Regions from separate parts of the Microbacterium sp. Y832 genome, predicted to be linked through region 2. Evidence: riboswitches for the same ligand, from Rfam matches in the RefSeq annotation. Region 2 holds a riboswitch; the other holds the start of a gene.
The links. Region 2 has a riboswitch for thiamine pyrophosphate ahead of AC25YV_RS09090 (ECF transporter S component). Riboswitches for the same ligand answer to the same signal wherever they lie in the genome.
Positions count from the first base shown of each region.

Region 1: it holds a riboswitch for thiamine pyrophosphate, as region 2 does, so the genes downstream of both, AC25YV_RS04060 (ABC transporter substrate-binding protein) here and AC25YV_RS09090 (ECF transporter S component) in region 2, are expected to answer to the same signal.

Region 1 is NZ_JBYHFM010000002.1:254,553-269,917, reverse strand. Features, by position in the region: gene AC25YV_RS04085 (glycoside hydrolase family 13 protein) at 1-974, shown strand, start outside; gene AC25YV_RS04080 (FBP domain-containing protein) at 1,102-1,602, shown strand; gene AC25YV_RS04075 (hypothetical protein) at 1,599-1,736, shown strand; tRNA gene AC25YV_RS04070 (tRNA-Tyr) at 1,825-1,909, shown strand; gene AC25YV_RS04065 (YkoF family thiamine/hydroxymethylpyrimidine-binding protein) at 2,010-2,633, opposite strand; TPP riboswitch at 2,672-2,780, shown strand; gene AC25YV_RS04060 (ABC transporter substrate-binding protein) at 2,806-3,825, shown strand; gene AC25YV_RS04055 (ABC transporter permease) at 3,822-4,601, shown strand; gene AC25YV_RS04050 (ABC transporter ATP-binding protein) at 4,598-5,347, shown strand; gene AC25YV_RS04045 (diaminopropionate ammonia-lyase) at 5,365-6,474, shown strand; gene AC25YV_RS04040 (S-ribosylhomocysteine lyase) at 6,471-6,944, opposite strand; gene AC25YV_RS04035 (hypothetical protein) at 7,099-8,046, shown strand; gene AC25YV_RS04030 (phytoene desaturase family protein) at 8,065-9,669, opposite strand; gene AC25YV_RS04025 (inositol monophosphatase family protein) at 9,713-10,510, shown strand; gene AC25YV_RS04020 (M23 family metallopeptidase) at 10,715-11,881, shown strand; tRNA gene AC25YV_RS04015 (tRNA-Thr) at 11,946-12,017, shown strand; tRNA gene AC25YV_RS04010 (tRNA-Met) at 12,052-12,125, shown strand; gene AC25YV_RS04005 (IMPACT family protein) at 12,202-12,855, opposite strand; gene AC25YV_RS04000 (DHA2 family efflux MFS transporter permease subunit) at 12,987-14,441, shown strand; gene AC25YV_RS03995 (cysteine desulfurase-like protein) at 14,463-15,365, opposite strand, start outside.
Region 2 is NZ_JBYHFM010000004.1:82,438-97,802, forward strand. Features, by position in the region: gene AC25YV_RS09060 (SDR family oxidoreductase) at 1-664, opposite strand, end outside; gene AC25YV_RS09065 (enoyl-CoA hydratase/isomerase family protein) at 661-1,437, opposite strand; gene AC25YV_RS09070 (SDR family NAD(P)-dependent oxidoreductase) at 1,434-2,195, opposite strand; gene AC25YV_RS09075 (DUF488 domain-containing protein) at 2,293-2,640, shown strand; gene AC25YV_RS09080 (energy-coupling factor transporter transmembrane component T family protein) at 2,641-3,429, opposite strand; gene AC25YV_RS09085 (ABC transporter ATP-binding protein) at 3,426-4,907, opposite strand; gene AC25YV_RS09090 (ECF transporter S component) at 4,910-5,536, opposite strand; TPP riboswitch at 5,530-5,639, opposite strand; gene AC25YV_RS09095 (D-alanyl-D-alanine carboxypeptidase family protein) at 5,679-7,160, shown strand; gene AC25YV_RS09100 (DnaJ domain-containing protein) at 7,165-8,103, opposite strand; gene AC25YV_RS09105 (hypothetical protein) at 8,162-8,677, opposite strand; gene AC25YV_RS09110 (LssY C-terminal domain-containing protein) at 8,674-9,495, opposite strand; gene AC25YV_RS09115 (enoyl-CoA hydratase/isomerase family protein) at 9,492-10,553, opposite strand; gene AC25YV_RS09120 (ATP-binding cassette domain-containing protein) at 10,669-11,655, shown strand; gene AC25YV_RS09125 (ABC-2 transporter permease) at 11,652-12,461, shown strand; gene AC25YV_RS09130 (hypothetical protein) at 12,454-12,879, opposite strand; gene cofG (7,8-didemethyl-8-hydroxy-5-deazariboflavin synthase CofG) at 12,984-15,365, shown strand, end outside.

The DNA of each region.
Region 1 (15,365 bases), on a different contig from region 2:
CGTTCGTCGACGGACCGGACTCGGTCGTCGCGCGATGGCTCAAGCCGCCGTACTCGACGGACGGATGGCGCATCGACGTTGCGAACATGACGGGGCGCCTGCGAGACATCGACCTCAACGCCGAGGTGCGCCAGCTGCTGCAGGCGACGATGCGCGAGATCAACCCCGACGCGATCCTGCTCGGCGAATCGACCAATGACGCCGCGAGCGACCTCCATGGCGACGGATGGCACGGGGCGATGACGTACCCGTCGTTCACGCGGCCGCTGTGGGGGTGGCTGTCCGAGCCGACGGGGCAGTCCTATCTCACGGCCGAGGGTGCGGAGTGCACCGAGCCGTGGTTCTTCACGCAGCCGCTGGGGGGGATCCCGCGCTACACCGCGCGCCAGTTCGTCGACGCCGTCGTGCGCTTCACTGCGGGAGTCCCGTGGCGCGTTCGCCTGGGCAACATGCAGCCGCTGGATACGCACGACACCGCGCGGTTCGCGACGAATGCGGCGCCGGGCACGGTCCCCGTCGCCGTCGGGCTGTCGATGACCCTGCCGGGACTGCCCGTCGTGTTCGCGGGCGACGAGTACGGGCTCGTCGGGGTCGATGGCGAGTCGAGCCGCACACCGATGCCGTGGGGGAGCGAAGACGAACCCGCCGTCGCCGAGCGGCTCGCGCTGTACCGTTCGCACATCGCGCTGCGGCGCGCGCACCCCGTGCTCGGCACGGGCGGGCTGCGATGGCTGCACGTCGACGACGAGACCGTCGTGTTCGCCCGTGAGTCGGCCGACGAGACGGTCGTCGTGCTCGCGACGCGCGGCGACGCCGATGTCGAGCTCGCTCCCGGCGCCGTGCCCGACGCCGCCGCGTCGCTGCTCGTCGGCGAGGCGACGCTCGCACGGGCGGCGGACGGCTCCGTCGCGCTCTCGGCCGAGGGTCCCGCGTTCGCCGCGTGGTCGCTGCCCGGCGTGCGCGTTCCCGCCTGAGCGGCGGAGCGAGGCGGGTGCCCGCGTGCAGAACGCGTGACACCGGGTCGCGACCGAGCGGATGCCGCCGCTGGGCCCCGTTGCCGTCTCATGGCCCCTAGCGGAGCGGCGTTCGTAGACTGAGGGGATGCGCCCGCTCACAGAAGTCGGACTTCGAGCCGCGATGGCCAACGCATCGCACGATGACCTGCGGCTGCTCACGGTGCCGGCAGACTTCGTCATCGCCGACTGGGACCACCTCGACTTCTATGCGTGGCGGGATCCCCGCACGCGCTCGCGTGGCTACATCGTCGCCGAGATCGACGGGCAGCCGCACGGAGTGGTGCTGCGCGCCGCCGAGGGGTCCTCCCTCGCGCGGTCGGCCATGTGCAACCTCTGCCACACGATGCAGCCGGCCGATCAGGTGGCGCTCTTCACGGCCCGCAAGGCGGGCGATGCGGGCGAGCACGGCGACAGCATCGGCACCTACATCTGCTCCGACCTGTCGTGCCACGAGAACGTGCGGCTGGCGGCGCCGCTCGCGCCGAGCGAGATCCGCGCGAGTGTGGATCGCCGGATCGACGGCACCCGCGCGCGGGTCGAGTCCTTCGTCGCCCGAGTGCTCGAGACGGCGGGCTCACGTCGGTGACGGCCGCCGAGAAGTGGGATGCGCTCCTTCGCGATGCGGTGGATGTCGCCGCTGCCACCTGCCGATGCGCGGGCGCGATGCTGCGCACGCCGAGCGCTCTGGGCGGCATGGATCTCAGCTGTATCGGCACCTGAGCGAGTCGATTTCGAACACCGGCAAGATGCGCGTAAGATTATGGATCGCGCCTCCGTTCGCCTGATAAAGCCGGGCGGGTGCGCACCCGGCGAGTTACCCAAGCGGCCAAAGGGATCTGACTGTAAATCAGACTGCTCAGCATTCGGGGGTTCGAATCCCTCACTCGCCACCACCCCAAGAAGCCCGGACGCTGAGGAACCTCAGCGTCCGGGCTTCTTCTGTGTCCGGCACGGCCACCGCTCCGCGGAACCCGCGAAGTCGCCGGGCGAGCGTCAGCTCGCCGCGAGCGTCGGACTGTTGAGCGAGATGGTGACGTGGGTCGTCACATGCTGCACGGTGCGTCCCACCGCGATCCAGGCGTTCGCGACGGTCGTCAGCACGTCGGCGAGATCGCCGTCCAGGCGCGTCGCGTAGTGGTCTGAACCCGAGTACACGCCCCCCTGCTTCGCCTGCTCGATCGCGTCGTAGATCGCCGTCATGTGGTCGCCGTCGGTGCCCCCGTCGAGCAGGGGATACAGCGACCAGTGGGCGCGCGCACGGATGCCGGTGGCCTCGAGCTGCACGGGCTCCGCGCCGAGCGCATCCACACCCGCCGGCAGCTCGCACTGCAGCTCGCCGGGGCAGCCCCGGGAGAGCAGGATCGCCGCCGACACGTGTGCTCCGCCAGAGGCCGCGGCGGCGATGACGTCGCGCAGATAGCGCAGCACATCGGCCTCAGCACCGCCCACGAAGGTCGAGATGTCGTTCGTTTCGACGGTCACGGCGCTCGCGTCGGCTACGGAGAGCGCCCCGAGGATCACGTCGACATAGGCGGAGTCGTAGACCGAGAGGGTGAAGCGCGCGCCCACCCCGTACTCGGTCGGAGTGAGCGGGTTCTGATCCGTCGTGGGGGGCATGACGCACCACCATAGCCGCTGCCGGGAATCGGCTACGCTCGTCGTGACACGGGAGCTCGGTAAGCCGGGCTGAGAGGAAGGCTCCAACCTTCGACCGTCGAACCTGATCTGGGTAATGCCAGCGCAGGGAGGCATCTCTTCTTCACCCGTGCCCGATCAGAGGGGCACACCCATGCGGAAACACCACGCCTTCGTGGCATCCACCCTCGCGCTCGCGCTCGGCCTCGCCGGGTGCGCCACCGGGTCGGCTGCCTCGCCCGATGACCCCGAGAAGGTCACGTTCGCGCTCGACTGGGCGCCGAACACGAACCACATCGGGGTCTACGTCGCCGACGCACTCGGTTACTTCGACGACGCGGGCCTCGACGTCGAGATCCTGCCCTACGCCTCGACCTCGGTGCCCGAACTCGTCTCTGCCGGTTCGGCGGACTTCGGGCTGGCAGGTCAGGCGGGTGTGCAGCTGGCTCGCACCGCCGGCCGCGACGTCGTGTCGGTCTTTCAGGTGACGCAGTCCGACACGGGTCGGCTCGTGATCCTCGGTGACCGCGACGACATCGAGCGACCCGCGGATCTCGACGGCGGAGTGTTCGGCGGCTTCGGCTCGCCGCTCTACGGCGCATTGGCGCGCGCCGTGATCCAGGGCGACGGCGGCGACGGCGACTTCGAAGAGGTCGTGCTCGACACCGGTGCCTACGAGGCGTTGAGCCAGAACCGCATCGACTTCACGCTCTCGGTCTCGACGTGGGAGGACATCCAAGCCGACATCGACGGACACCCGTATCGCGGGTTCCGGTACCAGGACTACGGCGTGCCCGACCTGCACTCGACCGGGATCATCTCGAGCGACGCCTACCTGGAGGCGAACCCCGAGACCGCCCGGGCGTTCGTCGCAGCCGTGCAGCGCGGGTACTCGTACGCCGCCGCCGAGCCCGAGAAGGCGGCCCGCATCCTGATCGAGGCCAATTCGGACACGCTCGCGGCCGCCGAAGAGCTCGTCACCCGCAGCGCGAAGCTGCTCGCAGAGCAGTACTTCGTCGCCGAAGGCGTGGCTATCGGCGAAGTCGTGCCCGAGAAGTGGGAGGACTTCGGCGCGTTCCTCCTCGACAACGGCATCCTCACGGACGCATCGGGTGAGACCGTGACCGAGGCGCCCGACTGGTCGGAGTACTACTCCACCGACTACCTCGAGTGAGCAGAATCCGCGGCTCGGCCGCCGTCGTTCTTCCGCCGGTCATCGCCGCCCTGGCGATCCTGATCGTGTGGCAGTCCGTCGCGAACGCCGGCCTCGTCGCGGGTGGAGTGCTTCCGTCGCCGCTCCGGATCCTCGAGCAGGGGTTCGGCGAGCGCGACGTGCTGCTGCGGCACACTCTTCCCACCCTCACAGCCACGGCGCTGGGGTTCACGCTGTCGATCACGCTCGCCGTCGTCACCGCGACCACCCTGGACTTCTTCGTGCTGGGGCGCCGAGCGGCGATGCCGCTGCTCATCGTGAGCCAGACCCTGCCGCTCATCGCGCTCGCACCACTGGTCGTGCTGTGGTTCGGGTTCGGCCTGCTTCCGAAGGTGCTGCTCGTCGCGTTCGTCACGTTCTTCCCGATGGTGGTGGGACTCATGCGCGGTTTCGCATCAGCCGATCCCGACGCCGAGCACCTGCTGCGATCGATGGGGGCGGGCAAGCGCACCGTTTTCCGCATGGTCCGACTGCCGTCGGCGATGCCGTCGTTCTTCTCGTCGCTGCGCATCTCGATCACGTACGCCGTCGTAGGGGCGATCTTCGCGGAGTACGCCGGCGCAGTCGCGGGCTTGGGCGTCTACATGCAGAGTGCCAAGAACGTGTTCCGCACCGACCTCGTGCTCGCCGCTGTCGCGGTCAGCTCCGTGCTGACCCTGCTTCTCTACGGTCTCGTCGGGCTCATCGAGCGCCTCGTGCTGCCGTGGCTGCGCGTCGAGAAGGGAGCAGCGCGATGAGTGCCGGCGGCCTGGAGCTCACCGGCATCCGCAAGAGCTTCGACGGGGTGCCGGTTCTCGATGATCTGACCGTGTCGGTCGCGCCCGACGAGATCGTGAGCCTCATCGGCCCGAGCGGCAGCGGCAAGTCGACGCTCCTCTCGCTTCTGACGGGGGAGCTCGCCGCCGATTCCGGCCTCATCCTCTTCGACGGCGCTCCCGTGTCGGCGGGGGAGCGACCGTTCGCTTTCATGCCGCAGCGAGATGCCCTGCTGCCGTGGCGGCGCGCTCTGGACAACGCCGCGATCGGTCTCGAGGTGGCAGGCGTCGGGCGGCGCGAAGCGAGGCGTCGCGCCGGTGAGCTGTTCGACGCCTTCGGGCTGTCCGGCAGCGAGCGGCGCTATCCCCGGCAGCTGTCGGGCGGCATGCGGCAGCGGGTGTCGCTCGCGCGCACCGTGGTGCAGGGCCAACCGCTGCTGCTGCTCGACGAGCCCTTCGGCGCGCTGGATGCGATCACCCGGGACGAGATGCAGGAATGGCTGCTGGCGGTGTGGGCGACCCACCGGTGGAGCGTTCTGCTCGTGACCCACGACATCCGCGAGGCGGTTCGGCTGTCCGACCGCGTGTACGTCATGTCACGCCGCCCTGCGCGGATCGTCGGTGAGACGGTCGTGACGCGGGACATCCCGCGTGGCGAAGGGTTCGTCACCGACCCGCGCGTGCCCGCCCTGGAAGAGAGGTTGCGCGACCTGCTGCGTGCGGGCTAGGTGCGTAGGCTCGCGTCATGAGCGTCGATACCTATCTGAACCCCGTCGCCCGTCACTGGCGGACCGAACGCTCGCCCGACATCCGCGGCTTCCACGCCTCGCTCCCGGGGTACGCCGTCACGAGGCTCGTCGAGGTGCCCGACCTCGCGCGTGAGCTCGGCGTGGCGCGCGTCTTCATCAAAGAGGAGGCCTCACGCCTGGGGCTTCCCGCGTTCAAGATCCTGGGGGCCTCGTACGCCGTGTCCCGGGCGCTGACCGAGCGGGTCGGAGAGCGAGGGGCGCTGCCTCTCGCCGACCTCGAGCAGCGCCTGCGGGCGTCGGGGCCTGTGCGCCTTGTCGCTGCGACCGACGGCAACCACGGCCGCGCGGTCGCCCACATGGCACGCCTGCTCGGTATCCCCGCCCGCATCCACACGCCGGCCGACATCTCACCGGCGGCGAAGGGGGCGATCGAGTCCGAAGGGGCGCAGCGCATCGAGCGGGATGCACCCTACGACGACGTCGTCGCCGCAGCCGCGGCATCCGTGGGCGATGCTGACGTGCTCATCCAGGACACGTCGTGGCCGGGCTACGAGCAGGTTCCGCACTGGATCGTCGAGGGGTATTCGACACTCGTCACCGAAGCCGACGCGCAGCTCGCAGCTGTGGGAGCCCGCGCAGATGTCGTCGTCGTGCCCGTCGGCGTGGGCTCGCTCGCCGAGGCCGTCGTGCGCCACTACCGCTCGGGTCAGACGGCTCCCACGGTGCTCAGCGTCGAGCCGACGGCGGCGCCGACGATCCTCGAGTCGCTGCGTGCGGGGCGCCCCGTGACGGTCGAGACGGCGTCGACGATCATGGCGGGGCTCAACTGCGGCACTCCCACGACCGGTGGCTGGCCCGTTCTGCACGCCGGCCTTGATGCGGCCGTGACGGTGACGGATGCCGCCGCCGCGCGCGCCGTGCGCGACCTCGAGGCGCTCGGGGTCGATGCGGGGCCGTGCGGTGCCGCGACCCTCGCGGGCGCACGCGCGCTCGCCGCTGCATCTTTCGCGCCCGGCGAGACCACGCCCCTCACGGCCGAGGCGACGGTGCTGCTGCTCAGTACCGAGGGCCGAGCAGCGAACCCACTGCCGGACCTCGACGCTTAGACGCCGACGCGTTCGAACGCGTCGAGGCTGATGCCGTCGTCGAGGACGACCTTGGCCCACTCGCGTGCCGAGTGCAGCGAGTGATCCCGGTAGTTGCCGCATTCGATCGCTGAGACGGCCGGCACATCGGATTCGACGGCCTCGTCGGCGATGAATCGCAGGGCACTCGTGAGGGCCGCGACGACGTCGGCGACAGCCGGCTCGCCCCACATGAGCAGGTGGAAGCCGGTGCGGCAGCCGAACGGAGAGATGTCGATCACGCCGTCGATGCGGTCTCGCAGCAGCCCCGCGAGCATGTGCTCGAGCGTGTGAAGCCCCGCCGTCGGGATCTCTCCCGCGTTGGGCTGCACGAAGCGCACGTCGAAGTTCGTGATCGTGCCGCCCGAGGGGCCGTGCTCGACCCCGATCCGACGCACGTACGGCGCCTTCACGGCGGTGTGGTCCAGGGTGAAGCTCTCGATCTCGGCCATCAGGTCCTCCTCGCGATGCGGTGTGTCCATCCCATCAGATCTTCTTCGATCCGGATGCCGCGGGGCGGGGGATGGGCGAAACTCCCCACCGCGCCGATGGGTGGTGCGTGCCAGGATGGGGGCGGGCCCCGCCCGTGAGAAGACAGGAGCGACGATGACCGTGTCCGGGTATCCGACCGAAGAGCCGACGCGTTCCGGTTCGCCTTCATCGCTTCTCCGCGCCGCGATCTGGGTCGCCATCGGCGCACTCATCGCCGCCGCGATCGTGTGCGTCGTGTGGATCTTCCTCGGCGAGCAGAACGGCATCGTGGGGCGCGCGTTCCTCACGATCCTGCTGCTGGTCGGCTTCGCCGGCGTCGCGATCCTCGACGCACACCTCGCCGAGCGCCGCCCCGCATGGTTCGCGCTTTCCAGCATGGTCGGTTGGGTCGTGCTGCTGCTCGTGGGCGCCGTCATGATCTGGATGCCCGAGCGCTACGCGTACTCGGGGATCGGCCGGTTCGTGCAGTACCTCGTCATCGTGCTCATCGTGCAGCTCGCCCTGCTGCACATCCGCCTCTATATGAAGGCATCCCGCCGCTACGTGACGGGCTTCACGCAGGTCGTCACGGTCATCACCATCTCGCTCGTGGTCGGCCTCGCGGCGCTGCTGTCGGTACCGCTCGTGCTGTGGGAGTACGTCACCTTCACCGATCTGTACTGGCGCGTCATCGTGGCCGTCGCGATCCTCGCCGCCGTCGGCACTGCGCTCGTGCCGCTGGTCAACGTGCTCTTCGCTCCCAAGAAGGCGCCCGCGCACGACGTCTATGGCTCGCCGGCCCACCACCCCGCGCAGCTCCCGCCCGCGCCCGGGTACGGCGAGCAGCAGCCGCAGGGCCAGCCCCCGCAGCTGCCGTGGCCGACGTTCATCGACGGCGTCACGCCGCTGCCGATCATGCCCGACGGGCAGCCCGACTGGGGTGCCTACTACTCGGGGTACCCCTCGCCGGGGGCGCACATCGTGGGACACCCCGCGCCGGCTCCCGAGCCCGCTGCGCCGCAGGCCCCGCCTGCCGGCTACGAGGGCTTTCCGCCGCCCCCGCCGCTGCCTCCGCGCGGCTGACGCCCGCGGCATCCGTCGTCAGCGCGCGAGAAGCTCCAGGGCGGCCATCGCGGCGTTGTGGCCGCCGATGCCGCTGACGGCGCCGCCGCGTCGCGCCCCCGAACCGCACAACAGCACGGCGGGGTGTGGCGTCGCGACGCCCCAGCGCTGCGCGGGCGTGTCAAGGGGTTCGTCATCGCCTGCCCACGGCCAGGACAGCGGCCCGTGGAAGATGTCGCCGCCGGTCATGCCCAGTGCATCCTCGAGATCGGCCGTGGTCTTGGCCTCGACGCACGGCGTGCCGTCGGGCGCTTCGTAGACGAGGTCGGAGATCGGCTCGGCCAGCACCGAGTCGAGCGAGCGGGTCGCGGCGTCCAGAAGCTCGGTCCGAGCGGTGTCGCGATCGGCGTCGTCGATGATGCGATGCGGCACCTGCAGCCCGAACAGCGTCAGGGTGTGTGCGCCCGATTCGCGCAGCTCGGCGCCCAGGATGCTCGGGTCGGTGAGGGAGTGGCAGTAGATCTCGGCGGGAAGAGGATGGGGGATGCGTCCGCCCAGCGCTGCCGTGTGCGCGGCATCCAGCTGGCTCATCGTCTCGTTGATGTGGAACGTGCCGGCGAACGCGGCCTCGGGCGAGACATAGTCGTCACGCAGTCGCGGCAGCCGGCGCAGCAGCATGTTGACTTTGATCTGCGCCCCCTCGGGCTGCGCGGGCGAAACGGGGCGGAGCAGCTCGGCGCCGCCGGCGGCGAGCAGGCGGTCGAGCACGGCGGGGCCGACGCCGCTCAGCACGAGCCGGCCGCGCAGGCTCTGCCGCACACCGCTCATGTCCACGTCGACCTCGCCATCGGGCGAGACGGAGACGACATCGGCGTTCGTGCGGATGTCGGCGCCCGCGTCGCGCGCCGCGCGCTCGAGTTCAGCGCTGACGCGCCCCATGCCGCCGACCGGGACGTCCCAGTCGCCCGTGCCCCCGCCGATGACGTGGTACAGAAAGCAGCGGTTCTGGCGGAGGCTCTCGTCGTCGGCGCTTGCGAACGTGCCGATCAGGGCGTCGGTCAGGGCGATGCCGCGGGTGATGTCGGTCTGGAGCGAATCGCGCAGCAGTGTGCCGAGCGGGGTGTCGACGAGCGCCGCCCACAGATCGTCGTCGCTGATGAGGCGGCGGGCGTCCGCACGCCGGGCGAGCGGCTTGAGAACGGTCGGGAAGATCCTGCGGGCGAAGGGTTCGATGCGGCTCATGAGGGCGCCGTAGCGTTCGGCCTCGACGGCGTCGCCCGTGGCCCGCAGGAACGATGCGACGGTCGCCCCGGCATCGCCGTTGTCGATCAGGATGCCGCGTGCCGGGTCGTCGGGAACCGGCGTGTACGACGAGTAGCGTCGCCGGCGCAGCTCGATCGAGAGGCCGAGGTCGGCGATGACGCGCGGTGGCAGCAGGCTGACCAGGTACGAGTAGCGCGACAGGCGGGCATCGACCCCGGCCCACGGGCGTTCCGAGACGGCGGCACCGCCGACACCCTCCAGGCGCTCGAGGACGACGACGCTGTGACCTGCCCGCGCGAGGTAGGCGGCGGCGACGAGGGCATTGTGGCCCCCGCCGACGATCGCGACGTCGTGCGTGAAGGAGTGGACTGCATCGGCCATCCCTCCACGCTATCGGCCCGCACGCGCCGGGTAGCGTGGAGGGATGCCCTCGGTCATCGAACTCCAAGACCTCGCCATCGCGATCGCCCAGGAGGCGGGGGAGCTTGCTCGACTCCGCCGTAGTGAAGGGGTCGCGATCGCCGCGACGAAGTCGGCGCTCGCCGACATCGTCACCCACGCCGACCGCGAAGTCGAGGCGCTCATTCGGCGTCGCCTGGCCGAAGCCCGGCCCGACGACGGGTTCTTCGGAGAGGAGTCGGGCGTCGAGTCCGGCACGTCGGGGATCACCTGGATCGTCGATCCGATCGACGGCACGGTCAACTACGCCTATGGCGTGCCGACCTACGCCGTCAGCATCGCCGCGGTCCAGGGCGAACCCGACCCCGCCTCGTGGAGCGCCCTCGCCGGCGTCGTCTACAACCCGGCCGGTCGCGAGCTCTTCCGCGCCGCGCGGGGAGAGGGGGCGTGGCTTGGCGACGTGCGACTCGCGGTCGTCGCCGACCCGCCCTCCGCAGGAGCACTTCTCGCCACCGGTTTCGGCTACAACCCCGAAACGCACGTCGGGGACCTCGCGCGGGTGGACCGCGTCATGCCGATCGCCCGCGACCTGCGCCGTGCGGGGGCTGCGTCGCTCGACTTCGCCTATGTCGCCGCCGGTCGCTACGACGGCTATTTCGAGCGCGGACTGCAGCCATGGGACCACGCCGCCGGCGCGCTTCTCGTGCAGGAGGCCGGGGGCCTCGTGGGCGGATACGACGATGTCGATCCGTTCGATCGGCACCTGTTCGTCGCGGCCGGACCGGGGCTGTTCGGGCCTCTTCTCGAGCGCGCGCGGGGGTGAGCGGCAAACCCGTCCATGGCATTCCCAGGCGGCGGGGGGTAGTGTTTACCCGATCGTTACCTTCGCGCGTTCGCGGGCGGGGGTGCATGAAGCCCGTTCCGCCGCCTTACCCGAGGCGACACGATCCGAAAGTCCCCGACTCTGTTGCAGCCCGACACGCCCTTGGCTCTGCCTGCGTCCACGCGCCGGTCGAACCGCTCCACGTTGACGTCCGGCCCCACGGCCGAAGCGACCGCGGCGGACCCACGCGATGAGGCTCAGCGCCGTTCGGTAGCAGCCGCGCTGGTGTGGAGCGTGTCGACCGCGGCGACGGATGTCGCCACCCCCGGCACCGACGTCGATCAGGCCGCGCCCCTCTCTCGGCGCGCGCTGCGCGCCACTCGGGCCACTGTCGTATCCGACGTCTTCGAGCTCATCGAGCCGCCCGTCGCTGAGGACGAGGTCGACGAGGTCCCTCCGCTCGATGAGCGGGTCGAGACCGCAGCCGATGACGAGTTCGAAATCGCCGCGCGGCTCTTCTCGTTCACGGGTGAGACCCCGGTGATGACCGTCGACGAGCCCGAGCCCGAGCCCGAGCCCGAGCCCGCCGAGGCCGAGCCCGGTGCCACGCACGCGGCGCCCCGCGGCGCACGCCGCCGCCGCGCCGTCCTCTCGCGCGTCGCCGCGACGTCGTTCTCGGCAGGCGTCATGGGCGTCGTCGGACTGCTCACGATCGGACTCACGACCCCGGCCGAAGCCGTCATCGCGGCCGGTGGCAGCAGCGCCGCGGCGATGTCGGTGCGCACTCCGGCCGAGCCGGCCGAAGACGAGCCCGCCACCGAGATCCAGGCCTACGTCGCCCCGTCGAGTGTGCTGCACGCCGACGTGACCCGCGAAGAGAGCTACTCGACGATCACGATGGCTGAACTGGCGTACCAGTCCGGCATCAAGAACATCTCGGACTTCTTCGTCAACGACGCCAACTCGGCCATCCAGTGGCCCTTCGCCGTTGGCGTGCCGATCAGCTACGGCTACGGTCCCCGCTCGGGCAGCATGCACCAGGGTGTCGACTTCACCCCCGGCGCCGGAGCGCCGATCCAGGCGATCGCCGACGGCACAGTGCGCGTCGCTTCTAACGCGGGTGGCGGATACGGCGTGCATGTCGTGATCGATCACGAGATCGACGGCCAGATGATCTCGAGCCACTACGCGCACATGATCGTCGACTCGATTCAGGTCGTTCCGGGCCAGAAAGTCGAGGTCGGAACCGTTATCGGCCGCACCGGAAACACCGGCCGTTCGTTCGGGGCGCACCTGCACTTCGAACTGCTTCTCAACGGAACGACGCACATCGATCCGCTTCCCTGGCTGCGCGAGCACGCGGGAGGCTGATCACGATTCAGACGGATGCCTCGGCTCTGGTATTCTCGTCTAGTTGCCCGGTGACGGGTGGCACGCCCCGATAGCTCAGTGGCAGAGCACTTCCATGGTAAGGAAGGGGTCGTCAGTTCAATCCTGACTCGGGGCTCGCAACATCCTCTCGGCGACGATCGGATGCACGCGGCAGGGTAGCTCAGTTGGTGAGAGCGCACGACTCATAATCGTGAGGTCGCGGGTTCGAACCCCGCTCCTGCTACAGATGAAAACCCCCGATTTATCGGGGGTTTTTGCTTTCGCTCGAACGCCGAGACCGGTGCGTCCCACGGATCCCGTCACGCGGGCACATCGACGATGCGCTGCGTTCCGTAGCGGGGCACGAGCTCGCCGCCCGATGCCGCCGCGATGTCCGCCGTGAAGGTCTCGACGAGGTGCGGCGCCACCCAGATCTCGAAGGTCGTCTCGTGCGCGTAGTCCGTGTCGCCGAGGCGGGCGTCGTGTCGCGCGGCCCAGTCACGAAGCAGGTGATCGATCCGGCCGGCGTCGGCGTGGCCGACGGCGAGCGTGGCCTGCGTCAGCACTTCGCGCCGCACCAGCGACGCACGGTCCAGCGCCTCGGAGGCCGCCGACGAGTAGGCACGCACGAGCCCGCCGGCGCCGAGCTTCACTCCGCCGAAATAGCGCGTCACGATCACGAGGACATCGGTGAGGTCCCGTCGGCGCAGCACATCGAGGATCGGGGCGCCGGCTGTGCCCGACGGTTCGCCGTCGTCTGAGGAGCGGCCGTGCTCTCCGGAGACCCCCGTGACGAGGGCGAGGCAGTTGTGGTTCGCGTCCCAATGCCGCTTGCGGGTCGCAGCGATGAGCCCGTCGGCGTCCTCCGGGGCCACGAGGGGGAAGGCGTACGTCAGAAAGCGCGACTTCTTGATGATCAGCTCGTGCTCGACCGGTGCGGCGATCGTGCCCGGGTAGCGCGGAAGAGGAGTCACGGGTCAAAACTATCCAGCCGCAGGGCAGACGCCGAAGCGGGCGAGTGGCCTTCGTCCAGGCGTCGCTCGCGTAAGCTCGTTCTTCGCCCGTTTGCGCGGTGCGTCCTCCGTCACCACCCGAAAAGAGCCTCGTGACCCTCGAGAAGCAACCGTCCACGGCACCCGTCGGCACATCGGCCCCCGCGCCGCGCACCGGCCCTGTGATCGCGCTGTTGGTGGCCTCGGCGTTCGTCGTGATCCTCAACGAGACCATCATGAGTGTCGCTCTGCCCCGCCTCATGGTCGACCTCGACATCACGGCCAGCACAGCACAGTGGCTGACGACCGGATTCCTGCTCACGATGGCCGTCGTGATCCCCCTCACCGGGTATCTGCTCGAGCGCTTTCCGCTGCGGAACATCTTCTTCGCCGCGATGACGCTCTTCTCAGCGGGCACCCTCATCTGTGCGGTCGCACCGGGATTCGACCTGCTGCTCGCCGGACGCATCGTGCAGGCATCCGGCACGGCGATCATGATGCCGTTGCTGTTCACGACCGTGCTCAACGTCGTACCCGCCACGCACCGCGGACGCATGATGGGCGTCATCTCCATCGTCATCGCGGTCGCTCCCGCCGTCGGCCCGACCGTGTCGGGGATCATCCTGTCGTCGCTGGACTGGCGCTGGATGTTCTGGATCGTGCTGCCGATCGCCCTTCTCGCGCTCCTTCTCGGCGCCCTCTGGGTGCGCAACGTCACCGCGACGCGCGACGCGCGGTTCGACGTGCTCTCGCTCGTGCTGTCGGCCTTCGGTTTCGGCGGCCTCATCTACGGTCTGAGCTCGATCGGCGAAGCCGCGTCAGGACGCACCCCCGTGCCCGTGTGGATCCCGCTCGCCGTCGGTGCTGCCTCGCTCGTGCTGTTCGTGCTGCGTCAGGTGCAGCTGCAGAAGACGGATGCTGCGCTGCTTGACCTGCGGACGTTCATGTCGCGGTCGTTCTCGCTGGCGATCGCGCTGGTCGTCATCGTGATGGGAGCCCTCTTCGGCTCGCTCATCCTGTTGCCGATCTACCTGCAGCAGGTGCTCGGGCTCGACACCCTCACGGTCGGGCTCATGCTGCTGCCCGGCGGTATCACGATGGGTGTCATCGCTCCCATCGTCGGGTCGCTCTTCGACCGGTTCGGCCCGAGGCCGCTCGTGCTGCCCGGCATGATCGTCGCGGCGGCTGCCCTGTGGGGCATGACGACATTCGACGCACAGGCCTCGATCGCCTGGATCGTCGCGGTGCACATGGCCCTCAACCTCGGTCTCGGCTTCGTGTTCACCCCGCTGCTGACCTCGGCCCTCGGGTCGCTGCCGCGATCGCTCTACCCGCACGGCAGCGCGATCGTCGGCACGATGCAGCAGGTGGCCGGTGCAGCCGGCACGGCGCTGTTCATCACCCTGATGGCCGTGTCGGCGGCGGCTGCAGCCCAGGACGGCGCCGGTGCCGTGGCATCCACCGCAGCGGGTGTGCACAGCGCCTTCCTCATCGGCGCCCTCATCGCCTCTGCCGCAGTCGTCCTCGCGGTGTTCGTGCGCAAGCCCGCGGTGCCCGTCGAAGCCTGACCTCGCGGACGCTCGGGGCGGTCAGCGCAGGAAGTCGCCGAGCGCCTCGATGAGCCGGTCGATCTCGGCGTCGTCGTTGTAGGGCGCGAGGCCGACGCGCACGCCCGCCTCTTTGCCCGTGTTCAGCGCACGGAAGGGCTCGTGCGCGTAGAAGCTCCCCGCCGGGGCGGCGATGTCGCGCGACGCGAGGAAGCGGCCTGCTTCGGCGGCATCCCGATCGTTGAACGTGAAGAACAGCGTCGGTGTGCGATCGGCGGCGACCGAGTGCACGACCAGACGGTCGCCGTGCGCGGCGAGTGCGTCTTCGACCCGGTGCCGCAGTCGCATCTCGTGCTCGTGGGTCAGCTGTGCGGCGGCGGCGAGCCGTTCGCGGCGCGCGCCCTCGGCGGGAGCGAGGCTCGCCATGAAGTCGACCGCGGCCGTGGCGCCGGCCATGAGCTCGTACGGCAGCGTGCCGAACTCGAAGCGCTCGGGCACGGTGTCGGTCGAAGGCAGCAGCTTGTCGGGGCTGAGTTGATCGAGCAGGTCGGGGGAGGCCGCGAGCGCCGCGCAGTGCGGACCGAAGAACTTGTACGGCGAGCACACGAAGAGATCGGCCCCGAGCGCCTGCATATCGACCAGGGAGTGCGCGGTGTAGTGCACGCCGTCGACGTACACGAGTGCGCCGACTTCGTGCGCGCGCTGCGCGATCCGCGCGATCTGCGGCTTCGTGCCGATGAGGTTCGAAGCGCCCGTGACGGCCACGAGGCGCGTGAGCGGGTTGATCACCTCATCGAGGTCGTCGAGGCGCAGGTCGCCCGTCGCAGGATCGAGTTCGAGCCACTTCACCGTCACGCCCGCCCGCGCAGCGGCCTGTACCCACGGGCGCACGTTGGAATCGTGATCCAGTTCGGTCACGACGATCTGGTGGCCCGGATCCCAGGC
Region 2 (15,365 bases):
TGACCCTCATCATCTCGTCACCGCCGAGCGCGAACTGCACGGCTGCCGTCGCGATCGTCGTGCGCGGCCACAGCGTGTTCGCCGCGATGCCGAACTCGGCGAATTCCGCCGCGATGCCCAGCGTCGCCATCGTCATGCCGTACTTCGCGAGCGTGTACCCCGTGTGCGCACCGAGCCACTGCGGTGTGAGGTTGAGGGGCGGCGAGAGCGAGATGATGTGCGGGTTCGGGGCGTCTTTCAGGATCGGAACCGCCGCCCGCGACAGCATGAAGGTGCCGCGCACGTTGACGTCCTGCATGAGGTCGTACTTCTTCGCCGACAGGTCGAGCGAGCGCGACAGGTCGATGACCGAGGCGTTGTTGACGACGATGTCGATGCCCCCGAACTCGCCCTGCGTCGTGAGGACCGCCTCGGTGACGTCGTCGTCGTTGCGCACGTCGCCCACGATGGGCAGCGCCTGCCCGCCGGCCGCACGGATCGCCTCGGCCGCCGTGTGCACGGTGCCCTCGAGCTTCGGATGCGGCGTGTCGGTCTTCGCCAGCAGCGCGACGTTCGCCCCCTCGCGCGCCGCGCGCAGCGCGATCGCAAGGCCGATGCCGCGGCTGCCACCCGACATCAGGATCGTCTTGCCGGCGAGTCGTCCGGCGGAAGGCGTCGTGGTCAAGGGGTCCCCTTCTGTCGGGAGCGTGCGGCGAACGCCGCGACGCGGGCCTGCGCTTCGGCGGTGTCCAGCGCCGCGCCGATCGTGCGTGCCTCTTCGGCCAGCTGCTCGGCATCGGTGCGGCCGGGCTGCGAGCGGACGAGGCGCTTCGCCTCGCCGTACGCGCGGTACGCCCCGTTCAGCCAGAACCGCGCGATCTCCTCGGCGCGTGCTCCGACCCGGTCAGGCTCGACGACCTCGGCCACGAGGCCCCACTCGAGCGCTTCCTGCGCCGAGAGCAGCCGGTCCTGCAGAACGAGCTGCAGGGCGCGGCGCTCGCCCACGGCGCGCGCGAGCTGCGTCGTGACGGACAGGTCGGGGGTGAGCCCGATATTGGCGTACAGACTGCCGATCTTCGAGTCTTGGCCGACGACGGCGTAGTCGCTCGTCATCAGGATCCCGAGACCCCCGCCCGCGGTCGTGCCGTGCGCCGCGGCGACAACGGGAACCGAGGACTCGACGAGCGCGAGGATGCCGCGATTGATGACGCCCGCGAGGTCGGCGATGTCGCCGCCCGTGAAGACCTCCTTCGCCATCGCGAGCACGTCGCCGCCCGCGCAGAACGAGCGACCGGCCCCCTCGAGGAGGATCGCCCCGACATCGGAGCGCGACGTCGCCTCGGCTGTCACCTCGGCCCACCCGTGGGCCATCTCGGCGTCGAAGGCGTTCAGGCGGTCGGGGCGGTTCAGCGTGATGCGCGCGAGGCCGTCATCGATCCGCAGCACGACACCGCTCATTTGGGTGCCATCCGGATCGACCCGTCGAGGCGGATCGTCTCGCCGTTGAGGTACTCGTTGTCGATGATCGCCATGACCAGGCGCGCGTACTCGTCCGGCCGCCCGAGGCGAGACGGGTACGGGACCTGCTGCCCGAGGGAGTCCTGAGCCGCCTGCGGCAGGCCCAGGAGCATGGGCGTCTCCATGATCCCGGGGGCGATCGTCACGACTCGGATGCCATGGCGCGCGAGTTCGCGCGCGACCGGCAGGGTCATCGCGTGCACCCCGCCCTTCGAGGCCGAATACCCCGGCTGGCCGATCTGGCCGTCGAATGCCGCGACGGATGCCGTGTTGACGATGACGCCCCGGCTCCCCTCGTCGGTGGGCTCGGTCCGAACGATCGCGGCAGAGGCCTGCGCGATGACGTTGTACGTGCCGATGAGGTTGACGCGCACGATCTTCTCGAAGGTCTCGAGCGGCGTCGGGTTGCCCTCACGGTCGAGCACCTTGGCGGGCGGCGCGATGCCTGCGCAGTTGATGACGACCCGCAGGGGGCCGGCCGCCGACGCGGTCTCGACGGCCGCGGCGACCTGCTCGGGCGACGTGACATCGGCGGGCGCGAAGGACCCTCCGAGTTCGGCCGCGACGTCGGCTCCGGCCGAGCTGGGCAGGTCGACGATCGTGACGGCTGCGCCTTCGGCGGCGAGGCGGCGCGCGGTCGCCAGACCCAGCCCGCTGGCGCCGCCCGTGACGAGTGCCGAAGCTCCGGTCAGATTCATGTGCTCTCCTTCGAACCGAGCGGCGTCCGCCGCGACATCGCATCCAGCCTATGGGCGAAGCCGTGCCCTCTCGGCGCGAAAGGTGTTGGATGGGAGCATGCAGCTGCAGCTCAAGCGCATCTACGCAGACGCAGAACCGGGCGACGGCTTCCGTGTGCTCGTGGATCGGGTGTGGCCCCGCGGCGTCTCGAAGGAGCGCGCGGCGCTGGACATGTGGGCGAAGGACGTCGCCCCCTCCGCCGCCCTGCGCGAGGCCTTCCACCACGGCGGCCTGCCGTGGGAGGACTTCGTGTCGGCCTACCGCACCGAGCTCGCCGGCAACCCCGCTGTCCGCGCGCTGCGGGCAGAGCTGCTGCAGCATCCGGTCTGCACGCTGCTGTTCGGAGCGCACGACCCACAGCACAACCAGGCCGTCATCCTGCGCAAGGTGCTCCTCGCCGAGTGATCACGACGGGCCGAGGATGAAGTTCCACGTGCCCGCCCACAGCGCCGCGCCGATCGCGATGAGAGCGATCGCGAGACCGATCCCCATGAGCGCCCACTCGCACAGTCCGAAGCGGGACTCGCGCGCCCACGTGCGCCGCGTAGGCGCCCCGAATCCGCGGGCCTCCATCGCCGTGGCCAGCTTCGTGCCGCGGCGGATCGAGAGCACGAGCAGTGCGAAGGCCATGCCCAGGAACCGCCGGGTGCGGCCGCGGTCGGCCACGCCGCGCGCCCTGCGGGACAGCTCGAGGGCACGCCAGTCGTCGAGGAAGAGTCCGACCATCCGCAGGCCCGCGAGTGCCCCGAGCACGAATCGTGCGGGGAGCCGCACGATCTGCGCAAGGCCGTCGGCGAGGTCGGTGGGGTCGACAGTGGCGAACAGCACGACGGACGGCAGCGCGATCGCCAAGACACGCAGTAGCGTCGCGAAGGCGAGCTCGAGCGAGCCGTCGCTGATCCGCACGACGAACCACTCGACGTAGATCTGGCCTGACGTCTCGCCGTAGAGCGCGATCGTGACGGCGGTGAGGGGCGCAGCGAGCCAGACCGGCCACGTCCGCATCCAGAACTCCCGCCAGCGCAGTCCGGCGAAGGGCAGCAGCAGGCACTCGAGCAGCAGGGCGACCGCCGCCGAGACGGGGTCGAGGGTCAGCACGAGCGGGATCGCGATGAGCGCGCTCGCGCCGAGCTTCGCGACGGGGTTGAGGCGGGCGACGGCACCTGTGCGGGCCTGCGTGTCGAGGAGGGTCATGGCCGCGACCCCCGGGCATCCGGGTCGGGGCGGCGCATCCGCAACTGATCAGCATGCAGCGCCTCGACGACGTCGAGGTCGTGCGTGATCGTGATGATCGCCGAGCCTTCGTCGCGCAGGCGAGCCAGCAGAGCGATGAGCTCGGCCCACGTGCGCGCATCCTGTCCGAACGTCGGCTCATCGAGCACGAGCACCCGAGGCGCCGTCGCGAGCGCCGCGGCGACCGTGAGCCGGCGCTTCTCGCCGCCGGACAGCGTGTACGGATTCGCCTCCGCGAGACGCGCGAGGCGCAGCCGCTCGAGCAGCTCATCGACGCGGCGCGAGATCTCGTCTTCGGCAAGGCCCAGAGCGCGCGGGCCGATCTCGAGCTCGCCGCGCACGGTGCGCCCGAGCAGCTGGTGCTCAGGGTCTTGGAAGACCGTGCCGATGCGCGTCAGCAGCTGCCGCGACGACCAGCGGATGGGCGAGTCGCCCGCGTCGCCCGCGAGGAGCGGGTGCGCACGCAGGGATCCGGATGCCGGCGACAGGAGGCCCGCGAGGGTGAGCCCGAGCGTGGACTTCCCCGCACCGTTGGGGCCCGTGACGGCCAGGGCCGCGCCGGCGCGCACCTCGACCTCGAGGCCCGTCGCGACGGCGCGTCCGCGGACGCGCTGGACGGCGAGCTCCCGCGCCTCGAGCAGCACGGCGCCGGCGGGGCGAGCGGGCGCGGGCGGATGAGCGGGCGGGTGCCCCGGAACCCAGACGCCACCGGCGGCGAGCTCGACGGCGCGCCCGCGCAGCACGTCGTCGACCGGCCCGTCAGCCACGACGCCGCCCGCACCCAGCACGATGACGCGTGTCACGAACGGCAGCCACACCGCGACCCGGTGCTCGACGACGACGAGGGTCGCATCGTGCGCGTCGAGCATCGCCGCGACGGCCGTGCGCACTTCGGCGACCCCGTCGGGGTCGAGGTTGGCCGTGGGCTCGTCCAGCAGCATGAGTCCCGGCCTCATCGCGAGGGCCCCGGCGAGCGCGAGCCGCTGCTTCTGGCCGCCGGACAGCTGCTTCGTCGGCCGATCCAGCGCCACGTCGAGTCCGACCGCGTCGAGCGAACTCGCTACGCGCCGCCAGATCTCGTGGCGCTCGATGCCGAGGTTCTCGCAGCCGAACGCCACGTCGTCGCCGACACGGGCGAGGATGACCTGCGAATCCGGGTCTTGCAGCACGAGACCGGCCCGCCCTCGGGTCGCTGCAGCGGGCACGCCGTCGAGGAGCAGCTCACCCTCGGACTCCCCCTCCTCCTCGCCGCCGAGCACTCCCGCCAGTCCATGCAGCAGCGTCGACTTTCCCGAGCCCGACGCGCCGAGCAGCAGCACGCGCTCGCCGGGCTCGATGCGGAAGGTCGCGCCGCGCACGGCCCACGCGTGACGGGACGCGTGACGCCACCCCCACCCGCGCGCTTCGACGACAGCGGGCCGCGATGCGGTGCCCGGCACGGCTAGACGCGCACGCGGGCGGCGCGCCCGGACGCGAAGCGGTCGAGCGCGCCGGTCGCCGCGAGGCCCCTCGCGAGCACCCAGGACAGCGCACCGGCGATGACCGCCCCCGAGATGAGTGTGCTGATCATGTAGACGACGGTGAAGGTCACATCCGCTCCGGGATACCACAGGAGCAGGTTGTTGATCCCGCCGGCCAGCGCGGCGCCCGCGCCCGCCAGCACCGCGACGGGGAGCGACCAGCGCTTGTAGAAGAAGAGCAGGAAGATCAGCTCGGCGCCGAGTCCCTGCACGAGACCGGCCTCGATCGTGAGGAACCCGCCCCACGTATTGCCGACGAGCGCCGACACGACAGCGGCGAGGGTCTCGGTGTAGATCGCGGCGCCCGGCTTGCGGATGATGAGCGCTCCGAGCACGCCGGCGAAGAGCCACGGACCGTCGAGCAGGCCCTGGATGCCCGGCGCGAGCGGTTCGAGCAGGGTCTTGGGACCCAGATAGCCGATGTTCCACAGCAGGAAGATGAGTCCCGCCGCGACGCCGATGACGCTGGCGACGACGATGTCGACGACTCTCCACCGCAGGCTGCGGACGGTCGTCGACCGGGTGGATGCGGACGTGGCTGTAGGCATCGGATGCTCCTCCCTGCGCCGGCATGATCCGGATCAGGTTCGACGGTCGAAGCGTGGATCGCTTCCTCTCAGCCCGGCTCACCGGACTCCCGTGGTTGTGCCGATGAGTATATCCGTGTGACCTGCGTTGTACCGTAGGCGGGTGACACCCGACATCACCCCGCCCCCGACGCGACGCGCGCTGCGCAAGCAGGCGGCGAACCGGTCGGTGACGGCGACGCTCGAGCCCGACGCCGCTCTCGGGGTCGCCGGGACGACGACCGAGGTCGCCCTGCCCTCCCGCGCATCGGCGGGCACGAGCACGGGGCCCACCGTCGGCGGTCGCGCGCTGACCTGGGTCGACCCGGCCGCTCTCGGCACGTCGTCGGCTGTCACCGAGGCTGGGCCGGACCTGCTCGCGCGCGCCCCGCGGCGGTCGCCGCTGCGTGCCAGTGTGCTCATCCCGGCTTCACTCGTGACACTCATCGTCGGCGCCTACGCCGCCACGACGCTGCTGTGGCCGTTGCACGCCGTCGCACCGACGGTCGAGGCGATCGGCGTGCAGCCCGTCGCCGCAGCCGAGGCCGCTCTGCCGTGGCCTGAGGTGGGCGCGGCCGCCGTCGCGGTCGAGGGCTTCGACACACAGCTCGCGTCGATGCCCGAGCAGGTCAGCATCGCGAGCATCACCAAGGTCGTCACGGCGCTCGTGGTTCTCGAAGAGATGCCGCTCGCGCTGGGCGAGGCCGGACCGGAATACCAGTTCACCGGCTTTGACCGCGCCCGCTACTGGCAGTACCGGGCCAACGGCGAATCGGCGCTCGACGTTCCCGTCGGCGCCTCTCTGACGCAGTACCAGATGCTCGAGGGCATGCTCATCGGCTCCGGCAACAACTACGCCGATCGCCTCGCCACGACGCTGTGGCCCACCGACGACGTCTTCGCCACAGCGGCGAACGGCTGGCTGCGCACGCACGGTATCGAGGGCATCGAGGTCGTCGAGCCGACGGGACTGGATCCGCGCAACGTCGCCACGCCGGCGGCCCTGCTGACCCTCGCGCAGAAGGCCCTCGCCCACCCGGTGATCGCCGAGATCGTCGCGAAGCGCTCCGTCGACCTTCCCGGCGTGGGCGTCGTCGAGAACACGAACCGCATGCTCGAGGACCCCGGCGTCATCGGCCTCAAGACGGGCACGCTGGACACCTGGAACCTGCTGACGGCGAAGGACATTATGGTCGGCGACACCCGCGTGCGCGTCTACGCGTCGGTCCTCGGACAGCCCGACGGCGAAGCGCGCGTCGACGTCTCACGTGCTCTCTACGCTCAGCTCGAGGCCGAACTGCAGCCGCGCCCGTCGGTGACGGCGGGCGCGACCGTGGGGCGGGTGACGACGGCGTGGGGCGCGAACTCCCCCATCGTGACGGCCGAGGATGCCACCGTCGTGCTGTGGAACGGCAGTGCCGCTGACGTGTCGACCACGTTCGACCTCGGCGAGGCACGTGCGAAGGGTGACACCGTGGGCGAACTGTCGGCTGTCGGGCCGCTCGACCAAGCCGCTGTGCCGCTGCGTCTGGCCGAAGACATCGAAGACCCGGACGCCTGGTGGCGGCTGACGCACCCGCTCGAGCTGTTCGGACTGACCCGCTGATCGATCAGGCGAAGCGCACCGTCTGCTGAAGACGCGTGCGCACGTCGAAGACCTCGGTGCCGCCCATCGGTCGTGCACCGGCGATGCCGCGACGAAGGATCGTCGTCAGCGCGCTGCGCGACACGATCGCGACGGGCGTGCCGCGCACCTTGCCGAGCTCGTCGATGGGGTGGGCGACATCGTCGTCGGGCAGCACGACGATCGCCCCTCGGAACCGCACGCCCGCGGCGCGCGCCACGACGCGGGTGCGGGCGACGAGAGTCGCAATCGGCGCCCCGGTGACGCCGTCGCCGATGAGCTCGCCACGGCGCAGTCGCACCGGCGCGCCCGTGTCGATCGACTGCACGGAGTAAAGCCCGCTCGGGCCGAGCACGATGTGGTCGATCTTGGCGTCGGGTGCGTCGCTGCGGCCGGCCGCGCGCACGTCGTGCCAGACGGTGTAGCCCATGCCGAGATCGGCGACGATGCGGGCCGTCGCCTCTTCGGCGAGCGCATCGGCGAGGAGCTCGCGCACGTGGTGGGGCGCTGAGCGCACGAGGGCGGGGTCGTAGGGATCGTCCAGTTCGACCCCGCGTCCGACCCACTCGCGCATCAGCTGCAGATAGCGCTCGCGGTTCCACCCGCCGGGGTGACCGTGCGACCGGGCGCGGGGCCGCGTGTCAGCGGTCGGTCGCGGCGGCCGCCACCCCGCGGCATCCTGCGTGAAATCCGGCGCAGCGTGCGCGCCGAACCCGTGACCGCGGTCGTACGCCGCCCGCGCGTCACTCGTGCCGACGAGCTCCCACGCACGCTGCACCTGCACGAAGACGGTCGCATCGCCTCCCGTGTCGGGGTGCGTCTGGCGCAGACGCAGGCGATAGGCGCGGCGCAGCGTCTCATCGTCGGCATCGGGAGCGACGGCGAGCACGTCGTAGGCCGACGCCGAGAGTGGACTGTCGAACACGCACCCTCCCGAGCGGATGCCGCGGCCGCGGCGGCTTACAGGTTATGCCACGTCGCCTTCAGCGTCGTTCGGTGCGACGCGCATAGGCGGCGGCACCGCGGCTGGACAGCGCCAGCAGGATCAGGATGTCCAGGCTCAGCGACACGAAGGTCGTGCGCAGCGTGATGTCCTGACCCTGCGCCCACCACGCGACGAACGACGACGTGATCGAGATGACCGAGACGAGCATGACGATGATGCGGGCGACGTTGCGCCCGCGAAAGACCAGCACGCCGAACGTCAGATCCAGCAGCAGAGTGAGCGCACCCACTCCCACGATGAGCGCGATGACCCTCTGGCCGGTCACGGAGTCCTCGCGCATCGACGCGAGCTCGTCGGCGTCGGGCAGCATGAGCCAGTCCCACCCGAACGCGATGCCCAACAGCAGGACCGCGCCGGCGATCACACGCAGGATCACCAGCACGAACCCGGCCACGATCGGGGCGGGTCGGCGCATGCCGGGGTCGTACCCGGTGGGCACGAGCAGACGCGAGGCCGGTTCGAAGGCGGGGCGCTTGTGTGGCATCTCGGTCATGTCGTCACCTCCGCGATGGCGCGCACATCGATGATCGGCAGGTCGCCGTCGGTGCGGATGCTGTCGCCGCCGCCGTTGCGCGAGTGATAGCCCGTCGAGAAGTCCCGGATCACGTCGACGGTGACACGGGGATCGGCCCCGGTCACGGTCTGCACGATGTGGTCGCGCTCGACGTCGGTGTCCGCGTCGATGCGGTGCGTGATCTGCAGGGTGAACAGCGACAGCCCGACGCTCGTGTCGAACGTTCCCGCCGCGAGCCAGTCGACCCGGCGGCCGCCCGGCAGCAGCCAGCCGTCGGGACACCTCCAGAAGCGCACGTGGTGCCGCTGGGCCGGATTGCCGTCGACCTCTTGCTGATACGCGAAGTCCTGCTGCCGCCCGAACAGGAACAGCGGGCTGACGGGTGCTTCGTGGTAGCTGCGCCGTCGCAGCGTCGAGGTGACGATGTTCACCGACGATGCGAGGGTGACGGGGTCGGCCTTCGTCCAGCCGGCCGCCCGCATCGCCCGTTCGATCTGCTCACCTTCGCCGAGGAAGGCGAGGTTGACGGGGTCGCCGAGCAGTCCGTCGCTCGTGCGCGCGCGCCCGATGAAGTAGTCCGGCACATAGATCGTGGTGAGGATGCGGTGCAGCCGCGGCAGCACGAGGTAGGCCAGCAGCAGCCAGAACAGCACGGCGAACAGCACGCCCCACCAGCCGACGTGGAACGTCTCGGTCAGGCTGAGGTATGCCAGCCAGACCGCGGCGAGACCCGCGAAGACGAAGAAGAACCCGTCGATCGCAACCCCGATCGACACGGCGCGGCGTCGGGTCGTCATGCCCACAGAGGCGTGCGCGGCTCGTATCCGAGGGCTTTCTCTCCGAGATCCGGTGCGAGCTCGTCGATCGTCGGCGGTGACCAGTGCGGCGAACGGTCTTTGTCGACCAGCTGTGCACGGATGCCCTCGAGCAGGTCGGGCTGCGTGTGGGCGAACCACATCACGAGCCCGTACTCCTGCGCCAGCACTTCGCGCAGGCCCGACGCTGCGCGGGCCGCGCGCACGGATGCGAGCGTCACGGCGAGCCCTGTCGGCGACAGCTCGCCCAGCACCTCGGCGGCCGCGTGCGCATCGCTCTCGGGGCGGGCCCGCAGCCGCTCGACGATCTCGGCGACACTGTCGGCCGAGAACGCGTCGTCGATCCACGCGCGAGAGGCCTCGAGGCGCGAGGGGGCGGGGGTCTCGTCGAAGAGCAGGACGATCTCTGTCGGGGTCGCGGGGTCGGCGCGCGTCTGCAGCGCGTGGCGCACGTCATCGAGGCGTTCACTCGCGACGACGTGGTCGGCGAAGCCGGCGTAGACGGCATCGGCGGCATCCATCGTCGCCCCCGTGAGCCCGAGGTACTCACCGATCCGGCCCGGGGCGCGAGCGAGCAGCCACGTGCCGCCCACGTCGGGAGTGAAGCCGATCCGCGTCTCGGGCATCGCGAGCTTGGAGCGCTCGGTGACGATACGCACGGCCGCGTGGCCTGCCAGACCGATCCCGCCGCCCATCGTCACGCCGTCGGCGAAGACGACGACGGGCTTCGGGTACTCGGCGATACGCGCGTTGAGCGCATACTCCTCACGGAAGAACACCCCCGCCGCCTCGGCGTCGCCCTGCCGGATCTGCGCCGCGAGACCGCGCACGTCGCCGCCGGCGCACAGGCCCCGATCGCCCGCGCCGTCGATCAGCACGATGTCGACGTCGTGGTCGTCCTGCCAGGAGTCCAGGGCCGCGGCGAGGTCTCGGACCATGCCGAGATCGAGCGCGTTGATGGCGCGCGGCCGGTTGAGCGTGAGGCGGCCGAGGCCCGCTTCGGCGCGGACGAGGACCTGGGGTTCAGAGGCATCGGTCACGCCCGCAAGGCTACCGTCCGCCCCGGGAGTGTCCACCGCCCACGTGGCAGACAGCGATCGGGGCGGTTTTCGGCCAGGATAGGGGGGCACGGTTCACACGACGAGGGGTCTCGACATGCCCGAAGGACACGTGGTCGAGTTCGACCGTGTCTCGAAGCGCTTCGGCGCGATCTCCGCGGTCGCGGGGCTGACGGCACGTGTCGAACCCGGGCGGGTCACCGGGTTCCTCGGGCCGAACGGCGCGGGCAAGACGACGACGCTGCGGATCCTTCTGGGGCTCGTGCGAGCGACGGAGGGCGTCGCCACGATCGGCGGCACGCCGTACGCCAAGCTCGACCACCCCCTGCGCACGGTCGGCGCGGTGCTCGAAGCCTCGAGCTTCCACCCCGGCCGCACGGCGGCGAACCACCTGCGCGTCTACGCCCGCGCGGCGGGCCTCGATGACGCGCGGGTCGATGACGTCCTGGGGCTCGTGGGCCTCGCGGATGCCGCGGGGCGCAAGGTCGGCGGATACTCCCTCGGCATGCGCCAGCGTCTGGGGCTTGCCACCGCCCTGCTCGGCGACCCGGGCGTGCTCGTGCTCGACGAGCCGACGAACGGACTCGACCCCGAGGGCATCCGCTGGATCCGCGGGTTCCTTCAGCAGCTCGCCGCGGAAGGGCGCACGGTGCTCGTCTCGTCGCATCTGCTCAGCGAAGTGCAGCAGACCGTCGACGCACTCCTGGTCATCTCGCAGGGCCGCCTGGTCTTCCAGGGGAGGCTCGAAGACCTCGCCGATGCGACCGAGTACGCCACGGTCGTGGACGCACCCGAGCGCGCGCGGCTGACAGAAGCCCTCGACGCGGCGGGTGTGGCGTACGACGTGCTCCGCTCGGGCCTCACGGTGCGCGGGCTCGGTCCCGCAGACATCGGCCGGATCGCGGCGGATGCGGGAATCGCGCTGTCCTCGCTGGAGCGTCGGGGCCCCGCGCTCGAAGAGGTCTTCCTCGAGCTCGTGAGCGGTCAGCGCGTGCATTCGGCTGCGACGGGCCTCAGCGCGCGTGACGATCGGGCGGCCGATGCCGTCGACGCGCCTGGCCACGAGGGAGGTGACCCGCGATGAGCCTCGCCGCTGCAGCCCGGTCCGAGACCACGAAGCAGTTCACGACGTCGATGTGGTGGATCCTCGCGATCATCCTCGTCGTGTACGTCGGTTTCACGGCCGCCGTCCTCGGCGGCGTGTTCGCCGCGACCGCATCGGGAAACCTCCCCGGCGAGGCGATGCTGCCGGCTGATGGGCTGTCCGCCACGCTCTACAGCACGGCGACGACCGTCGGGTACGTCTTCCCGCTCCTGATCGGCACGCTCATCGTGACGGCGGAGTTCCGCCACAAGACACTCACCCCCACCTTCCTCGCGACGCCGCAGCGCGGCACGGTGCTCTCGGCCAAGGTGCTCGTGGGCATCGCACTGGGGCTGCTGTACGGCGTGCTGGGCATCGTCGCCTCGGTCGGCCCGGGCGCGGCGTTCCTCGCCGCCTTCGGCCTCGACACCGATCTGGGGTCGCCGGAGACCTGGGCGATGCTGGGGCGGATGCTGCTCGCGTACGTCCTCTGGGTGATCGTCGGCATCGGAGTCGGGGCGCTCGTGCGCAACCAGGTGGGCGCCATCGTCGGCGTCCTGGTGTTCACGCAGTTCCTCGAACCGGTCGGCCGGGCGGCGGCATCCTTCGTCGAGGGCCTGTCCGACGTCATCCAGTTCCTGCCCGGGGCGGCAAGCGACGCCCTCGTCGGAGCGAGCGTCTTCGCGGTCGCCGCCGTCGACTCGGCGGGCATGCAGTGGTGGGCCGGGGGCCTCGTGCTGCTGGGCTACGCCGTCGTGCTGCTCGTCCTCGCGTATGCCACGAGCTGGCGGCGCGACGTCAGCTGACCGGCGTCTCGGCGATCGGGATCGCGCCGGTCGCGATGTCGACGACGTCGGCCGGCACGGCCGAGACGTCATCGAGCTGCAGCGCCTGCACGAGCGCGAGCCCGTGACGCGTCGTCAGCACGATACGCGCGAACTCGGGGTGCCCGTCGAGGTCGATCACCACACTGGGACGCCGTCGTCGCACGAGGACGAAGTCGGATCCGCCCGCTGACTTCCAGGTGCCCATCGCGATCACACCGCGCACATGCGTGCCGGGCGACGGCACGCCGCGCAACCACGTCCACGCGTCATCGGTGAGCTGCACCTTGGCGATCTCGGACCGCTCGACGAGCACGTTGCCTTTGCGCAATGCCAGCGCGCGCTCGGTTCCCGACAGTGCGACCTCGAGCCGCGTCGAGTCCAGAAGAAGCGTCACCATAGCCCCAGTCTGCCAGCGCCGGGCCTGGGGAGCCCGGATCGTTTGCTTACGGTGAAGCAACGATCCGTGACGCCCGGTGTGCGGGGCGGTGCCAGACTGGGACGGTGACCCTGCTCGATCCGGCGCCCGCCAGGCGGGCCGATGCCGCCGCGGTTCTGGACCGCGTCGCGGCAGGCGCGCGCGTCGTCGCCGACGATGCCGAGACGCTGCTCGGTGCGACGGGCGACGACTTCGAGCGACTGCTCGCCCTCGCCGGCGCGATGCGCGATGCCGGCGGCGCCGATGCCGGTCGACCGGGCGTCATCACCTACTCGCGCAAGGTCTTCATCCCGCTCACGACCCTGTGCCGTGACCGCTGCCACTACTGCGTCTTCGTCGACACACCGGGGCAGCTGCTGAAGAAGAACAAGCCCGCCTACATGTCGCCCCAGCAGGTGCTCTCGGTCGCCCGGCAGGGGGCTGCCCTCGGCTGCAAAGAGGCGCTCCTCACCCTCGGCGACCGCCCCGAAGACCGCTGGCCCGAGGCGCGCGCATGGCTCGACAAGCACGGCTATGCGTCGACGATCGACTACGTCGCCGCCATGGCGCGCCTCGTGACAGCCGAGACGGGACTGCTCGCGCACGCCAACCCCGGGGTCATGACGCCCGACGAGTTCGCGACACTGCGCCCCGTGTCGCCGTCGATGGGCATGATGCTCGAGACGACGTCGCGGCGCCTGTTCGAAGAGCCCGGACAGGTACATTTCGGCTCGCCCGACAAAGACCCCGAACTGCGCCTCACCGTCATCGACGACGCCGGGCGGGCGCGTGTGCCGTTCACGACCGGCATCCTCGTCGGCATCGGCGAGACCGTGCGCGACCGCGCCGAATCGCTCATCGCCCTGCGCGACGCGCACGAACGGCACGGACACGTGCAAGAGATCATCGTGCAGAACTTCCGCGCGAAGCCCCGCACCGCGATGCAGGGCGCTGCGGATGCCGCGCTGCTCGAGTACGTCGCCGCGGTCGCGGTCGCCCGGCTCGTGATGGGCCCCGCGATGCGCGTCCAGGTGCCGCCGAACCTGTCCGACCGCGAGGAGTTCGCGCTGCTCGTGCGCGCGGGCGCCGACGACTGGGGCGGCGTCTCGCCGCTCACCGCCGACCACGTCAACCCCGAGCGCCCGTGGCCGCACATCGACGAGCTCGCCGAGCACACGGCATCGCTCGGCTTCACCCTGCGCGAGCGCCTGACGGCGCACCCCGAGTATGTGCGCAGCCCCGAGACCTGGCTCGCGCCCGAGATGCGGGACGCCGTCGCGGCGCTCGCGGATCCCGAAACGGGGCTCGCGCGCGAAGCGGACCTCGGGTCGGTGACCGACACCCCACGGCCGGTGGGCGGTGGCGGTTCGACGACCGGCTCGCGGGCCGGGGTCGCGCGGCGGCTCGCCGAGGCCGCGGCATCCGACCCCCTCTCGCTCGATGACGACGACTGGACGCTGCTGCTCGAGGTGTCCGGAGACGGGCTCGACGCCCTCACGGCGACGGCCGACGACGTGCGGCGATACACGGTGGGCGAAGCGGTCACTCTCGTCGTGAACCGCAATCTGACGTCGTCGGGCTTCCGGCGCGGTGGCTCCGACGCTCCGGACGAGTTCGATCTCGCCGATGCCGCCGCGATCGCCGCCGATGCGTGGGACCTCGGCGCGACCGAGATCTGCGTGCAGGGCCTCGTCTCGCCGAGCGAAGACCCCGGCGCCTACCTCGACCTCGCGCGCGCCATCGTGCGCGCGGCCCCCGGGCTGCACCTGCACGCCTTCCGACCGCAGGATGTGCGCGACCTGGCCGATCGCACGGGCCTCGGGCTCGACGCCGCGCTCGCGGCGATGCGCGAGGCCGGCGTCGGCACGGTCCCCGGCACCGGGGTCAAAGTGCTCAGCGAGCGCGTGCGCGCCCTCATCGCGCCCCGTGACCTCGCGATAGACACGTGGACCGACGGTATCGTGGCCGCCCACCGAGCCGGCTTCCGCTCGACGAGCGTGCTCTTCTACGGGCACGTCGAGACAGCCGCCGAGCGCATCGCCCATCTGCGCTCGCTGCGGCGCCTGCAGGAGGCCGCCAATGCGGCCGGCGCCGGCGGCGGGTTCAGCGAGTTCGTACCGATCCCCCTGCCCGGTCACGCGGGCGGGGTGCCCCTCGTCGCCGGACGTGCTCCTCTCGACGAGCATCGCGCCATGGTCGCGGTGTCGCGGCTGCTCTTGAGCGGCAGCATCCCGCACGTGCAGATCCCCTGGACGCGGGTCGGGCTGGACACCGCCGCCGAACTGCTGCGCGCGGGGGGCAACGACCTCGGCGGCACGCTCTTCGACGGTCGCGTCAAACCCGAGGCGGGGATCGAGTTCGGGCTCGAACTGCCCGTGGCGACCGCGTCGCGGCTCGCGGCTCGCCTGTTCCGGCCCTTCCGCCTGCGCACGACGGAGTACGGCACACCGACCCCGCGGCACGCTGCG